2 regions of the Myxacorys chilensis genome follow, and region 1 is predicted to be linked to the other one. Evidence: riboswitches for the same ligand, from Rfam matches in the RefSeq annotation. Region 1 holds a riboswitch; the other holds the start of a gene.
The links. Region 1 has a riboswitch for cyclic di-AMP ahead of AC5JLB_RS24985 (universal stress protein). Riboswitches for the same ligand answer to the same signal wherever they lie in the genome.

Region 1 (8,069 bases):
CTTTAACTGAAGCTGAAATTACTTGGCTAAGGAGCCTTCCTCAACACATCTTGATTGTCATTGATGAAGCTTATTTTGAATTTAGCCAGACAACATTAGCAGATGAACTGGTACAGCATCCCAACTGGGTCGTGTTACGGACATTCTCAAAGGCATTTCGCTTAGCGGCACATCGAGTCGGTTATGCGATCGCTCATCCCGATTTAATCACCACACTAGAGAACGTCCGATTGCCCTATAACTTGCCAAGCTTTACGATCGCCGCTGCACAATTTGCCCTATCGGAACGGCAGCATCTCCTCGCGATCGTGGATGTTTTGCTAATAGAACGTCGCAAACTGATTGCAGAACTTTCAAAACACGAACAGCTTCGCCTCTGGAATAGTGATGCCAACTTCATTCATATTCGGTTGCAGAATGCGGATGAGGCTAACTCTAAACTCGAAGCAATCTATCGATCGCTCAAACAGCAAGGCACCCTGATTCGGCACACGGGTGGTGGGTTGCGGCTTACCGTAGGAACTCCAGACGAAAATCAGCGCACCTGCAATCGAATGAAACAAGCTCTAGTCGAAATGCTCTAGCCTGCGCCGCTTATATTTAAGACGTTTGGGAGTTTCGACGAATCAGTTCAATCGTCTGAGGTAACACCCCAACGAGAAGCGCGAAGGCATCATCTGGCACTTGAGCTACTATTTCTGCGCCAAAATAATTTTCAAACTGATTCAGAATCATTTGCGCTCGCTGAGTTGGTAATGGATTGTCAGTCAACTGTTGAGTCAATCGAATCCACTGCCGACGAATTAAATATGCCTTTTGGCGCTCCTCAGGGGATTTTGGGCAGACCAACGCCAAATCACCTATGGGTAACACTCGTTCACAATCTAAATCAAAGAAACTACCGACAGCGGCTCCAGGTCCGGCGAACTCAGCATGAAAGCGCTTATATAAGATTAAGCCGTTTCGTCTACGACTATTGACGATCAGCAACTGTCCCTTACTAAGCTGAGTCAGAATATCAGCCACTTTGCTTAAAGAATTACGATTTATGAAAAATGCCCCCCTATTCTATGGCATGGAACCAGAGAGCAAGAAGCTGTACGTGATGGAAATCAAAGCGTCTGATATACAACGTAATTTAGAGCGCTAGAGGGAGTTAGACATTCTCTCGCACTTATTCTTTCTACCCTGTGAAGTTCCTGAGTATTTCTGCAAGAAGTCTCATTTTTGATTTGTTGGCATTCGCCCCCTAATCTCCTAACTTCTAGAAAAGATAGACCTTAAACTTCCAGAAGTTAGGAGATTTGAAGAGTTTTTAGAACCTCTCTTAGAAGAGCAGAAAAAACGTAGAAGCGATGACTTAATGTTCTTAGGGGTCTTCTACATTCGATGGAATTCCTAGCACCGGGCATGGGAGTCGACGCAGTTGCTTGACCAATGAATGGTGTTTAGACTCACAGCCCAAGATCATCAGCGAGGCTGACTCAGACTCGACAACCGCTTTTAGCTCTTCAGCAACGGAGCCAAATCGCAAATGAGTTTTGAGAGAACCTCGCCACTCTTCTGCAAGACAACGCGCATGCCAAAGAATGCGATCGGCTTGCTCAAACACCTCCGCCATACTTGCTGGAGCCGATTGTAAGTCTACCTCTCGACATTCAGCAATGGCAGTTCCACCAGTCGCGCTGTGTCCTCCTACAGAGCGCTCTAAGTCGCAGTAGGGTCGGCTAGGCTGCAAATCTGCCAGTCTTTGCATCCATTCGTCGATCACGTAGACCACTTGTACAGTCACTTGTTTCCCCGTAGCTAAGCGGGTTTGATGAGCAATCCATAAGGTCAGATCCAGCGCCGTCTGACTGCGAGGCGAGTGAGAATAACCAACAACTAGATTAATTTCTGAGCTTGAAGCGTTGTGGGAACCTACAGGCGATTTTGCTTGCGGCAAGAGCAACATCTGGTTGACCAAATCAGTGCAACCCAGCGTGTCCTGAAGCCGTGCCAGCATTGACAAAATATTCACGATAACAAACCTCTCCTAACGACGGTGTGCGAGAGGTGGGTCGGGCCAAGCTACCGGTGTCACTATAAGCTGACACCTGTCACTCCCAGGAGACCACAACGACTACTGCACTGGGCAGTACAAGTCTTGGGCACTCCTCCCATTGCCGACGGAGTTAGCTGACGGGCTAAGACTGGAAGGTGTCTCTCTCAAACGCAGAGAAGTTTGACCTAAACCTCAAAACGCTTAAAATTCGCCCCAGAAAAATTGGTTCCTCCGCTTGAATTTGAACTTGGAGCTTTACCCCATTGCTCGATTCAGATTAGGCTACCCACAAAGAAACTGAGAAATTGACGCTAAGACATTCCACTATGAGAATGTATCAGATTTAAGAATTAAGAAGATGTGCCAGAATTTAAGCTCGGCAATTTGATTCTAAATCCGCTAATAACCAACTTATTACAGGTCAAGGTGTGAGAACTGCTATCTGCAAAACAAAACCACTCCAGATCATGAATTTGCTCAACTGATAAGTCACCCTAAACTAGTATATCAGTGCATTCCAACTCTGCGGTTCTTTATAAACTGTGATTTTTCATAAATAAAAATTAAGTAGTCGTCTACGCTACTTTTTAGTCTAGAAAAGACTACTGATAGAAAATTCTTAATATTTTTCACAGATAGATTCTTACAAGCTAGAAAAACGGGGTTAGCTTACTGAAAGCTTTGTCCTAAGCTGCTTGCTGAGCATTAGTTGTCTCAAGCATACGTTGGTAGAGACGTGCCGTTTTTGTGGAGCGCTTGAGCTTGCCTAAAAGTTCTAAGTAAGCGAAGGGAAGCACAATAGGCCAAAGCATTGTTGCGATCGCAATGACAAACCAAGATGTTTTTCTTTCTTCATCAGACATTTCTTCATCGCGGCGGAAGAAAGCCATCCAAGCGGAAAACAAAATCGGCATTACTAGAAGATAAAAGCCAACCGGGAGTAGGAACAGGGTCTGCATAACCAACATCTCAATGAAAGTCCAACGTTCGATCCGAAGCTTTTGTGAGAGGCATTTAGCTAATTCGCCTTGATGTACAAAATACTAGGTTATTCAGGTCTTTCTCATTGGCATAAATACCGAAGCATGAGACGGGGAGTTGCAAAAGCACGTGAATATACTAAGTCTTTTTTTGTTTGTTTTATTACTCTTCGTACAGAACGTAATAGCTGTAGTTTTGTAAGTTACGCTCTGCTAAACAATAAACTCACACCTGCTAAAGCAATCAAGACACCAATCACTGATCGAATACTAACGCGATCGCCCAACATTCGAGTGAGCGGAATAACGAACAACGGGCTGGTGCTGGTGAGGGCTTGAGCGACTCCAGTAGGAGCAAATTTAAGCGAGATTTGCTGGAGCCAAACTCCCAAATAGGTGCTAACGAAAGCAGTTCCAGCAACAACGAAAAAGAGGCTTTGAGAGCGCAATGGTTTAACGATTTCATGAGACTGCTTTTGTGCCACACCCCAAATCAATAGCACTATTGTTCCGCCAATTAAGCGAATTAACGTACTCCACAATGGGTCAACATCAGAGTCGATAAAGGCAAATCGAGAGAGGACAGCACCAATCGCTTGTCCTACAGCAGCAAGCAACCCAAATAAAGCACCGCGCCTGATTTGATAAGACGGTTCTGTTGATTCAGGAAGGCGCTCAAGAACAACCCAAATTACTCCTGTTAAAATCATCACAATTCCGAACCAGGATTGTGATGAGAGTCTTTCTTGTAAAAAAACCAGCGCTAAAAGGGCAGCGATCGCAGGCGCGAGGGTTTCAAATAGGAGAGTACGTCGCGCGCCAATCGAGTTGAGTGCATTGAAATAAGCCGTATCGCCAAATCCGATGCCGATCGCACCACTAAGCAACAGCAGCATGGCGCTTTTGACATGGATCAGTGGCACAGGTTGGCCGATTGCAAATAGAGTGAAACCGAGCATCGCGATCGCAATCCATCCTTTCGTCAAATTGAGCGCTAGAGGCGAGATTTGCTGTCCGACTCCGGTGTAAACCAGCGAGGCACAGGCCCAAATGAAGGCAGCGCTAAGAGCCGCAATTTCGCCTCGATAGTGAAGAACCTGGAACATGAATTTTAGAGAAGTTTTAGCAGTTCTAAAGTCTGTTTGGGATGAACTAGCGTATTGGCACAGAGAATTCCAGAAGCGGCGACGGCAGGAACTCCGATGCCGGGAGTCGTACTGTCACCAACGCGATAGAGTCCTGAAATTGGAGTGTGGCAACTGGGGAACAGTCCTGCTCCGGCAGCAATAGCGGCTCCATAAGTGCCTTGATGACGACGCAGATACCGAGCATGAGTTAATGGCGTGCCCATGAGTTCTAGCACAATCCGTTGCCTGATATCTGGAATGACTCGCTCCAAGGCGCGAAAGAGGGAGTGCGATCGCGTTCGTTTCTTCATCTCGTACTGCTCGTCGCGCATCCAGCCTTCATAAGGTTCGAGGGTATAGGCATGAACTCCATGATGGCCTACAGGCGCAAGGCTTTTATCCCACACTGAAGGAATAGAAATCATGCAGGTGTTCCCCGGCTCAGCGATGTCTTGATCAGCATCGTGCACGACGACATGATGCCCAGTCAACGCCTCTAATCCGTCGGCTCGAATGCCTAGATGTAAGTGCATAAAGCTATCGACCGTGGGAGTTGCTAGCGCGGATTGACGGTAGGCAGTAGGAACATCAGATGGTCGTAGCAGATGGGTATAGGTGTCCCAAATAGTGGCATTGGAGATGACGATCGGGGCACTTAGGGTTTCCCCATTTCGCAGTCGAACACCTTTCACGGTGCTTGATTCCACCAATATTTGCTCGACATGCGTTCCCAAGCGAAGCTGTCCGCCCCATTTCTTGAAGCCTCGGATCAAGGCATCCACGATCGCAGTACTACCTCCAACCGGATAGTCAATGACAGATCGCGATCGCTCTCCAAACATAAATGCAACTTCCGGGGCGATCGTCCCGTGAGCTTTTAATCCTGATAAAAGAAAACACTCCAAATCAATTAACCGCCGTACCCACGGATCACGAATCGTTTGATCCACCAACGCCCCGACCGAGCTTTGAATCAAACCCAGGTTTGGCAACAGCTTTAGCAACGATGGAAAGTAGCGGATCAGCGTGGGAATGAGGTTGAGATCCGATCGCAGTGCCAGAGTAGGAATAGCGCGTAAGCCCTCATATAGGCGCAAGAAGCGTTTTTCTAGTTGAGCAAATTCTGTTGCGCCTTGAGGAGTTATGGCTGCGATCGCCGCTCGATATTTTTCGGAGTCGCCATAGATCGGCAGCGTAGCGTCAGGAAAATGATAATGTCCAAACGGATCGTAGGGAATCGCAGGAATGGTTTCTCCCAAAACGGCTAAAACTTGTCGCAGAGGATTGAGCGAATTTGGGTCAGAAAGCCCGCAGTAGAACGATGCGCCCGAATCGAAGTGAAATCCTTGGCGCGAGAATCCGTGGACGGCTCCACCCGCGATCGTATGGCTTTCACAGAGGAGAACTTGTTTGCCGTAGCGAGCGAGGAGTGCCCCTGCCACCAAACCACCAATGCCGCTTCCAATCACAATCACATCGGCTTGCTGCATGAAAATTTAGAAGATTACATGAATATTTAGAAGTAAACTGTTTCCGACCATTCCCGCTAGAGTGAAAAGGATGAAATCAACCCTAGGAGAACTGCGCTTATGGCTCAGGCAAAGCTTGGAGATATGGTCAAAGTCCACTATACGGGCAAGCTTGACGATGGAACCGTTTTTGATTCTTCCACCGATGGCTCTCCCTTAGAATTTACAATTGGCTCTGGACAAATTATTCCTGGATTTGAGCAGGCGGTAGTAGGCATGAGTCCGGGCGATTCAAAGACGGAACTTATTCCCGTCGAGCAAGCTTATGGTCCTCATCGCGAAGATATGGTCGTGATTGTCGATCGCGCTCAGATGCCAGGAGATTTAGAGCCAGAAATTGGTCAGCAGCTTCAAATTCAGCAGCCGACTGGACAGCCAATCCCAGTCGTTGTGACGGAAGTTTCAGAGGCAGACATTACGCTGGATGCAAATCATCCGTTGGCCGGAGAAGACTTGACGTTTGACATTCAGCTAGTGGACATTGAGGCAGAAGGCTAATCCAGAATTAGTGAATCATACTTGGTACGTATCAGCATTTTTTAACCTTGTAGCAAAATAATCTGGCTCTGTGGCGAAACTCTCTCGCTGCGGAGCCAAAATTTTTGTCAAGTTTCCGTAATGATTCGGGACGAAGATGAAGATTTCATTTAGTGAAAAACCGTGACGTTTCTTCCTTTTGGTAGAGAAATCTTAACAAACCTTGTTATATCTTTTGAGCAATCTTACCTACAGCGTCAAAGCTAGGGTGTGTTGCAGTTTCAGTGATTTTGGCTGAGCCTTCCAGCCAACTCAACTGTCCATAAAGATTTGACAAGACTTGTTACACATGGTTTCTATCTATGAAGGACCCTTTAATTTTTTAACAAGTAGCTATGCGAAAAGGACTGCCGCGCACCCCCATTACCGTCTTTGGTCCGATTCTTGACAAGATTATTTTGACTCACCTTGTCGTGATCGGCTTACCTACAGTCCTGTACTACTACGTGCTCAGTGGCGGTGGGAATCTGCTGCCGATGCACGTTGTGATTCCGGTGTTGTACTTTGTCACTTCGCTGGTGGTGATGGGGGAAGCGGTTTCTACAGCGCTCACTTACGGATATAAAAAATCTGGGTCTAAGGCACTGCGTAAACCAAAGTTTGGCTGGATTCAACGATTTTTACGGACGCCGCGCACCTACGACAGCGATCGCAGGGAAGTTCCAGAACTACAAAGTGGAACACCCAGAAGCTCACTCATTGTGGCGGCGTATCTGCCGAACGAACAGCATATTATTCTCAGCACTCTGAAGTACATTCTGACGACGCTTAATCGACCAAAGGATGGACTAGAAGTGATTTTGGCATACAACCGACCGGAGCGACTGGCGATCGAGGATGAATTAGAAAAGCTCGCCGAGCGTTATCCCGATTTGAAGCTCCTGTGTGTCGAAGACAGCCACTCTAAAGCAGAGAATGTGAACGCTGCATTAGAAGTGGTGACTGGAGAAATCACGGGTATTTTAGACGCTGATCATTACCCCAATGCAGACTGCTTCGATCGAGCATGGCGTTGGTTAGAGAGCTATCGCTATTCTGTCGTTCAAGGCCGGAATGTGATTCGCAATCATGATGTGAATTTTATGACGAGCATGATTGCGGTTGAGTTTGAGTGCATGTATGGAGTCAGTCACCCGGCTAAGTCGCTTCTGGCTGACACTGGCATGTTCTGTGGCTCTAACGGCTATTGGAGGACATCAGTCCTGAAGCGGATGCGGTTTTCATCGACGATGTTGACGGAAGATATCGATGCATCGCTCAGAACGCTGCTTAGCGGCTACAACATTGTTCACGATCCAACAATTCTAACGACAGAATTGGCTCCGGTTGATCTGCGATCGTTCTGGTTCCAACGAAAGCGGTGGGCGCAAGGCTGGCTAGAGGTGACTTTGAGACACCAGTTTTCGCTGCTGCTTTCAACAAAGCTTGACCACTGGCAAAAACTCTACTGGTCGCTGCTGTTGGTCTACAGTGCAGGGTTTCACTTTGTTGCACTCCAGATGTTTCCAATGATGATCAGCCTGACCTTGACAGGCACAACAGCCCCTGAAGTTGCACCAGAGTATTTCTGGGCGACCACTGCACTGACGTTGCTGAGTGGTCCGATCCAAACTTTAGCCGCTTGGCTGGTGCGAACCGACCTCGTACATCAGCCCCGCAAGAATTATCTAGCGTTCTGCCTATTCATTCCGTTCTACTGTGTGTTAAAGAGCGTGATTGCCATTACTGCAATTTACGATCATTTTGCAGGCAATACAGAATGGGTTGTCACACGTCGAGGGTTCATGGAGTCGCTGCCAACTGGATTTTTACGTAAAGCGGGATAGAGGAGCTTATCCATTTAGCGTTTGAA
Region 2 (8,069 bases), on a different contig from region 1:
AGCAACGAATCCATCAAGGTCATGACATGAACCGCTCCGTCCGAAAGCTCAGGCAGTGGGGTTTGTTTAACCTGGTGTTCGAGTAAGCCTTTGAGCGCAATCAGCTTGAGACTATTTTCTGCTAGCGTTTGCGCGATCGCATCAGCAGCAGCGAGATACCCGATCGCACTCAAATCAGCTAATGCCGATCGACGCAATGACAAATTATGCCCCGCTAGTGCCTTAACCAGCAGATCGCCGTACTGTCGATCTTGAGTGAGTTGGTACAGGGCGCGAGCCGCTGAGTATCGAACGCGCTCGATCGGATGGTCAAGAAACTTGGTAAATGCACGCTGCACTTCGCTCGAATCAAAAGGAGCAGTTGTCGAATGTAATTCCCCCAGCGCCTCTAAAATTGCATCGTAAGGCTGGACGAGATCAGAGTCTACTGGAGAAGGAAGCGTTCCAGGAACCTCATTGTTGAGCAATCGCATCAATACTGGAATCGCAGACGGATCGCCCAATTGCTCTAGCGATTGAGCCGCGGCTTCTCGAACATAAAAATCTGAGCACTCTAAACTTTTGATCAGGGAAGGTACAGCCATATTGGGTACTGACGGATGGCGCAATTTCCCCAACGCACGCGCTGCATTTCGCCGGAGCGGATATCCTCCCGCCTCTGTGCGATCGGACTCATCTTCCAACGCGACCATTAAGCTCTCGATTGCTTCAGGCTCGTTTACTCGAAACTTACCAAGCCACCAAGCAGCATACATTCGCAGACCCCGATCTTCACCGCGTAGGTTTGCGATCGCAGTTTCGATCGTCAAATGTCCCCCAGATGGAGAATCAATGCCGTCATTTGCTTCACCACTCATGTGACTTTCCAGAAAATTCGTCAATTTCTATGATCTGCACAAGTCTAACTCGATCAGGCCGGGGTTTGCTTTAGATTTGATGATGGATCTATCAAACGACCGCCCCAAACTTTCGTGAGAACCGGATGGGCTACTAAATCACCTGCTAATCTGTCACATCCGCAAGCGAAGCCTCCAGAAGTACCTTAAATCCGTTGCTAATTCGTAACTCCTGATTTTTGTTCTCAAAAAATTGGCACAAAAAATAGGCTGCTGTAAGCAACCTATTTATACCGATTCAGAGAAATATCAAACAAAGATAGCAATTCGTAACTCAATACAAATTGCGGCTGATTTAGGTTCCAGTCATCCAGGAGTTGGTGTACTCAATCTGGTCAGCTGTTAGAGAATCAATGGTAAAGCCCATCGCCTGCAGCTTCAGACGCGCAATTTCTTGATCCAACTCAGTTGGAATAGGATACACATCAGGAGCCAGCTTGCCCTTGTTTTTCACCAGGTACTCGGCCCCTAGCGCTTGGTTTGCAAAGCTCATATCCATTACCGCGCTGGGGTGGCCTTCAGCCGCCGCCAAATTGATCAGACGACCTTCGCCCAACACAACAACCGATTTACCGCTCTTCAGCTTGTATTCCTCGGTGAAGTTGCGAACCGTCTTCACATCGCTGGCACGATTTTTTAGCGCTTCGAGGTCGATCTCGATGTCAAAGTGACCCGAGTTCGAGACGATCGCACCATCTTTCATCGAGTCAAAGTGATCTCCGCGAATCACGTGCTTGTTGCCCGTAACGGTGATGAAAATATCACCTTTCGTAGCGGCCACATCCATCGGCATGACTCGGAAACCATCCATCACCGCTTCGATCGCAGCAACAGGGTTGACTTCAGTCACGATCACGTTAGCGCCCATGCCGCGTGCCCGCATTGCTGTACCCTTGCCACACCAGCCGTAGCCAGCAACAACAATGGTTTTACCCGCCAGCAGAATGTTGGTCGCCCGAATGATGCCATCTAGGGTGGACTGACCCGTCCCATAACGGTTATCAAAGAAATGCTTTGTTTCTGCATCGTTGACGTTGACTGCTGGGAAGGTCAGTGCGCCATCGCGCAGCATCGCTTTGAGGCGAACAATCCCAGTCGTCGTTTCTTCAGTGGTTCCGATGATATCTTCAAGCTGATGCTTGCGCTGTTGAACTAACGTTGCAACCACGTCACAGCCATCATCAATAATGATATTCGGACGGTGATCAAGCGCGATTTGCACGTGCTTGTGATAAGTCGCATTGTCTTCGCCTTTCAGGGCAAAAACAGGAATGCCATAGTCAGAGACTAAGCTTGCCGCCACGTCATCTTGAGTAGACAATGGGTTGCTGGCAATTAGAAGGGCGTCCGCGCCGCCTGCTTTAAGGGCGATGGCGAGATTTGCAGTCTCGGTCGTCACATGAGAACAAGCAACGAGTCGGATGCCCTCAAACGGCTTCTCTTGCGCAAAGCGATCGCGAATTTGCTTCAGCACAGGCATTTCACGCCCAGCCCATTCAATTCGCTGCTTGCCCTGAGGAGCCAAAGAAATGTCCTTGACTTCGTATTTCAAGCGCTCTGGAGTCGCTACCATGAATTCGATTCCTCTAGATAAATCAAATGAAAGATAGGGATCTGTAAAATCCCTCTTAACAAATTAGCCTGCAATTTCAAAACAAGCCATCTAAAACTCGGAGATCTTCAAGTTTTTTAGAGGATTTGCCAAAATCAGAGGCAGAAGTACTTCCTTCGGAATACTCCTCTACACAAAGTGCATTGAAGTCGCCTCTGAAGTCAAGGTGAGCAGCAAAGCTTATTGACGATTTAACAGAACGGTCCACAAACTCTAGCAAGTCATCATAAAGTCATTCATATAATCGTTGAAGTCCTTTTATGATTTAACAGAAATACAAAATTTGACTATTCAATTCTTACTTGTTAACGAAATAGTTAACAGATGTATTGTAGAAAGAGTTAATCTTTATATAGTAATAGCGTTCTCAATACTATTCAGAATCTGCGAATAATCTATTCGTAATCAAAATAGTTAAAACAGAATGCTCAATCGGTAGTCTCAATCAGCGTGTTTTAAGACCTGCCCAATTTAACCTGTGGGGGATTGACGCATCGCGATCGTCTTTGCTAAATTTCCTTAACTATCTTTGCTTCTACGCGGAGATTGAACTGAAGTCAGTCAGCCTAATTCAGCGTTGTTCAAGTCTCTATAAGGCTCGCAAGGTTGAAGCGGAGGAACCAACTCTTGGGGCGAACTAGGAACGCCATTGTGTGATGGCACTTTACCTAGAGGGCATCTCCCAGCTCTAGCCCGTCAGCTAACTTCGTCGGCATTGAGAGAGGACTGAAGAGCTTTTGGCTCGTCAGTGTCTCTTGTTGAGACTGCTCAGTTTGGCATAACTGAACTCAACCCTTAAAGCACTGAATTATGGTTCAACTCAGCATAATGGCGCTCTTTGTCGCCCTCAGTCAGGCTACTTGGAAGCGGACAAAGCTTGTTCTGTTGCGAGATACAGTGCTCTATCCAGCACTGGGATTTCTGGGAATTTTACTACTGTGGTACGGAATTGCTTCGCTGCGGCATGAGTTGATGCCGTATCCTCATGAAGCAGTTATTAATAATCTGGACTTCATTACGCACCCGTTTTATCAAGGTGGTGCAGGTGATTTAGGAATTGGTTGGCTGTTACTCGCGAGTTTGCGACGGGTCTTGCTGGGCTTTCTGCTAGGGGCCGTCGTGGCAATTCCTCTCGGCTTTCTGATCGGCATGTATCGCCCTGCGCTACTGGCCCTCAATCCGATCATTCAGATTCTCAAGCCAGTGTCACCTCTAGCATGGCTACCGATCGCTCTCGCTATTTTTAATTTGGCGGAACCCTCTGCAATTTTTGTAATTTTCATTACCTCTTTGTGGTCAACCATCATTAACACCGCTTTAGGAGTTTCCAGTGTTTCTAAAGATTATCTTGACGTAGCACGAGTGTTAGAAATGCCGTCGTGGCGGCAGGTTTACAAAATCATTCTGCCTGCAAGTTTGCCCTACATTTTCACCGGATTGCGAATTAGTTTAGGGATCGCTTGGCTGGTGATTGTCGCGGTAGAGATGCTAACTGGCGGCGTTGGGATCGGCTTTTTTGTTTGGGATGAGTGGAGCCGCTTGAATCTCAGTTCGGTGTTTTTGGCGGTGTTTGTGATTGGTATTACTGGCTTGTTGCTGGATGTCGCGATCGCGCAACTTGAAGCGCTCATCACTCACCGCCGAACTCCGAAAGAGGGATAAACCCTGCTCCTATCACCCGCTACATCCTCCATTTCAAACCTACTCCGCATTTCAAAACTTATGACGACCCAAAACTCCTGGACTAGGCGCGAGTTTCTGCTGGGCGCGAGTGCAACTGCAACAACAGTCGCGCTGGGAGCTTGCAATATCAGTGCGGATCGATCTGCCGCTGGATTGACTGAAGAAGCAAAGGCAATCGAGCAAGTTGTAAAACCATCTGAGCTAGAAAAACCAGATATCACCGTCGGCTATGTACCAGTGAATGACTGCGCTCCTTTTGCGATCGCCTGGAAAAAAGGCTTCTTTCACAAATATGGGCTAAACGTGCGCTTGAATCGTGAAGCAAGCTGGGCAACCTCTCGTGATGGATTGATTTTCGGGCGCTTAGACGCCTCGCCTATCGTGTCTGGAGCAGTGACAAACGCCCGAATTGGGGCAGAGGGAGCGCGTCATGCTCCCTTATGTGCAGGCATGGTGATTCACCGCCACGGCAATGCGATGACGATGAACCGGAACATGTGGAACTTTGGGTTGCGTCCCTGGCAGGAATATAACGGGAACTTAGAAGCATTTGGCCAACAATTTCGGGCATATTTTGAGCGTCAGCCCAACGAGCGCAAGGTTTGGGCAGTCGTCCTGAGTTCTGCCATCTACGAATATTTCGTGCGCTATGTGGCGGCGGCAGCAGGCGTTGATCCGCTCAAAGAGTTCCGCATCATCATTGTTTCCCCTCCCCAAATGGTGACAAACGTGCGGATTGGAGCGATGCAGGCTTACATGGTTGCCGAACCGTGGAACACTCGTGCCATTACTGGAAATGCTGGCGTTGGCTTCACCTTTGCTCAGGGCAAAGAAGTTTGGCTTGGGCATCCCGATCGCTTGCTGGGTGTAATGGAATCATTTATTAAAGAGAATCCCAAAACCTATCGATCGCTGCTAAAAGCGATGATCGAAGCCTGTCAATATTGCAGCAAACCGGAGAATCGCGTTGAAGTGGCTCAACTGATCACGGAGCGATCGTTTACCGGAGCAAAACCAAAAACTGGAGCGATTGACAAATTTACAGCTCCTGGAATCGTCGGCAACTACAATTACGGCGGCTTTGATAGCAAAGACCGCACCGTTAAAGCCGAAGACACGACCATATTTTACGATTTGCCGCCCAACCTGCCGCAAAAGCCAGGAGAAACGTCAACGTTTTTGTGGCAATCGGAAAGTCTTTGGTTGATGACTCAAGCGGCCCGCTGGGGGCAAATTAAAGAGATTCCCAAGAACGCGGATCAGCTTGCGGCTCAAGGCTGGCGCACAGATATTTATCGGGACGTTGCTAAAGAAATGGGCATTCCCTGTCCCACTGACGATTACAAAATCGAACCTCCCGAAGTGTTTATTGACAAAAAAGGCTTTGATCCAAGTGATCCAGTGGGCTATCTCAAAAGTTTCGAGATTCGCGCCGATCGCCCCGTTCCGATTTACTTCAGTTAGGGAAACTCAAACCGCTCAACCCTTCGTTTACCTATTCACCCTCCAAAACCATTCTGCAAAACTACTCTGCAAAACCATATGACTAAGTCAACCTTGCAAACAGCAGATACTAACGACAGGCAGCCAGAAACGGCTGGATTCTTAGAGATTAAAAACTTAAGCAAAGCCTATCCCACAGGAAACGGGGGCGAATTCGTTGTCCTCCACAATATCAATCTCACTGTGCAAGAGAACGAGTTTGTATCGCTGATCGGGCACTCTGGCTGCGGTAAATCCACCCTACTCAAGATCGTGGCAGGATTGGAGCGGTCAACCTCTGGACTCGTGACGCTGGAAGGGCGAGAAATTCGCAAACCAGGCAGCGATCGCATGATGGTGTTTCAGCACTACTCGCTGTTGCCTTGGCTTACCGTACGTGAAAATGTTCGGTTAGCGGTAGACGAAGTGTTAAAAGACGCATCCCGCGCCGAGAAAGCTAGTCTGGTGAATGAGCATCTGGCCATGGTCAACCTGATGCCAGCCGCTAACAAATATCCCGATGAGATCTCGGGCGGCATGAAACAACGGGTGGGCATTGCACGGGCGTTAGCAATTCGTCCTAAGATGCTGCTAATGGACGAGCCGTTTGGAGCACTTGATGCCTTGACTCGCGGCAAGCTTCAGCGACAAGTACTGGATATTTGGGAAGCCCATCGCCAAGCCGTGCTGATGGTGACGCATGATGTGGATGAAGCGCTGTATATGTCCGATCGCATTGTGATGATGACGAACGGACCTGCCGCCCAAATTGGCGAGATTCTAGACGTTCCGTTTGCCCATCCGCGCGATCGCGCCGCCCTGCGAGAAAACCCTCACTACTACGAACTCCGCAATCATGCGCTAAATTTTCTTGATCAACATTTTGGCGCTGATGATTGAGACTGTTGGAGTGCGCTCGCTACGTGCATTTATGACAGAATTCGCTATCAGGGCGTCAGCTTTTAGAGGCGGTTATCACGCCAAATCTCTATCGGAAACTGTAGTGACGATTAACTACAATAGAGATATCTAGAGCTTAGTTGACCTATGGAGATCGGACGTTTCTTTTCACTTCAGAACGGGCGAGTTGGACAATATCTATCACCCAGAGTTTTAGTCGTTAGAACTCCGTTTCGCCGAGTTCCTCATTCTGAGGAAGCAACCTATTTTGGGTTTGAGACGTTTGCTCAAGCTCAGAAGTTCACACAGCGTCTTGCAAGTTCTGGGTATCACTTTCAACTTCAACGGAGCCAGATTTTAGACCAGTTTCTGTATGAGGTTAAGCTGCCTGGAACGACTGCGATCGCGCTGATGCTGGCCTATTGGGATCGAGCCGATCAGCGACGACTGGGGACAGAGGACTCCCAAAAAGGCGGGGCGAATGCGTCGCGTAATTTAGAGCGAATCGCTGCTTAGGAAGGCTTTCAACCCTCTTTACCACCAGTTGCAATTGGTGTGAATCTGCACTACAATTAGTACAGATGATTCAGGTTCTTATTCCATGACGAAGCATTACATTCTGCACCTTGACCCTGCCGCCAAGTACGAATGGGATCGCTGCTCTTTGAGAGATCCGATCACTGCCGATCGTCCTGCCTTTGCTGAGCTAATTGCTGAAGCTGTGGGAGATCAGTCCGGTTCCTACTTGGTTGCTGTAAATATTGAAGTTCAGGTTTTGGAGAAAGCTGCGCCCCAAGCTCAGATGCCGCCTTCAAGCATGTCTGAGTTGCCTAATCGCGCCTTGCCTCAGCTACAAGAACTCGTCGCATAGCTGCTTCTAGGTCTTTAGTTCTCCTAATTTGTGCGTAGCCTTTGTTGTTCGTAGTCTGTAGTCCGTTGCGGCTCTTTGGCTGCTGACCCTTTTACGTTCAAGGAATGTCGAGTCATGAAATTTCGTTTAGATCAGTATCCCGCTGCGATCGCGCAAGCAGCTCATCATGTCAATGAGCTAGAGCTCAATATCGCTGAAATCCGTCAGCATCTTGCCCGATTAGAAGGCAATGCGGATATGGTTGTCGCATTTGAGACGGCGCTTAAGAATGACAATCAGCGCAAAGCCCGCCGCTTTGAAGTTTTGCAAGTCAATCAGGAGTATGGACGTGCGGTTGATGCTCTAAACCGTGCTTCTACCGAGAAAGCCAATGCGCTGGCACATTTAGAGCATCTACGCAACGAGTTTAGCGTGGCGAAATTAGAAACACGACTCACGATCGCACAGCAGTTGACTGGGCTTGATTCCCGTGAGCTAGTCGGTCTGTAAGCTTTTTAAGCTGGGTAAAGTTGAGCAGTAGAGCAATAAGTTCTACTGCTTTTTTATGGGGTGTCTTCTATTCTCTGTTTGCTGTTCAAAGAGCTTTGGGCACTCTACAGCAGTAGAAGTTGTGAGATATATCCAT

Region 2: linked by a shared signal. The riboswitch ahead of ntrB (nitrate ABC transporter permease) and the one ahead of AC5JLB_RS24985 (universal stress protein) in region 1 are both predicted to bind cyclic di-AMP.

Annotation. Positions count from the first base shown of each region.
Region 1 covers NZ_JCACKG010000242.1:12,068-20,136, reverse strand. Annotated here, with positions in the region: gene AC5JLB_RS24995 (histidinol-phosphate transaminase) at 1-584, shown strand, start outside; gene AC5JLB_RS24990 (hypothetical protein) at 601-1,026, opposite strand; gene AC5JLB_RS24985 (universal stress protein) at 1,370-2,020, opposite strand; cyclic di-AMP (ydaO/yuaA leader) riboswitch at 2,152-2,307, opposite strand; gene AC5JLB_RS24980 (hypothetical protein) at 2,731-3,003, opposite strand; gene AC5JLB_RS24975 (DMT family transporter) at 3,228-4,130, opposite strand; gene AC5JLB_RS24970 (phytoene desaturase family protein) at 4,136-5,641, opposite strand; gene AC5JLB_RS24965 (FKBP-type peptidyl-prolyl cis-trans isomerase) at 5,741-6,178, shown strand; gene AC5JLB_RS24960 (glycosyltransferase family 2 protein) at 6,553-8,043, shown strand; gene recJ (single-stranded-DNA-specific exonuclease RecJ) at 8,050-8,069, opposite strand, start outside.
Region 2 covers NZ_JCACKG010000005.1:12,709-20,777, forward strand. Annotated here, with positions in the region: gene cpcE (C-phycocyanin alpha-cysteine-84 phycocyanobilin lyase subunit CpcE) at 1-857, opposite strand, end outside; gene ahcY (adenosylhomocysteinase) at 1,192-2,469, opposite strand; cyclic di-AMP (ydaO/yuaA leader) riboswitch at 3,077-3,237, shown strand; gene ntrB (nitrate ABC transporter permease) at 3,319-4,170, shown strand; gene AC5JLB_RS00260 (ABC transporter substrate-binding protein) at 4,231-5,655, shown strand; gene AC5JLB_RS00265 (ABC transporter ATP-binding protein) at 5,734-6,573, shown strand; gene AC5JLB_RS00270 (hypothetical protein) at 6,721-7,089, shown strand; gene AC5JLB_RS00275 (hypothetical protein) at 7,175-7,444, shown strand; gene AC5JLB_RS00280 (hypothetical protein) at 7,559-7,933, shown strand.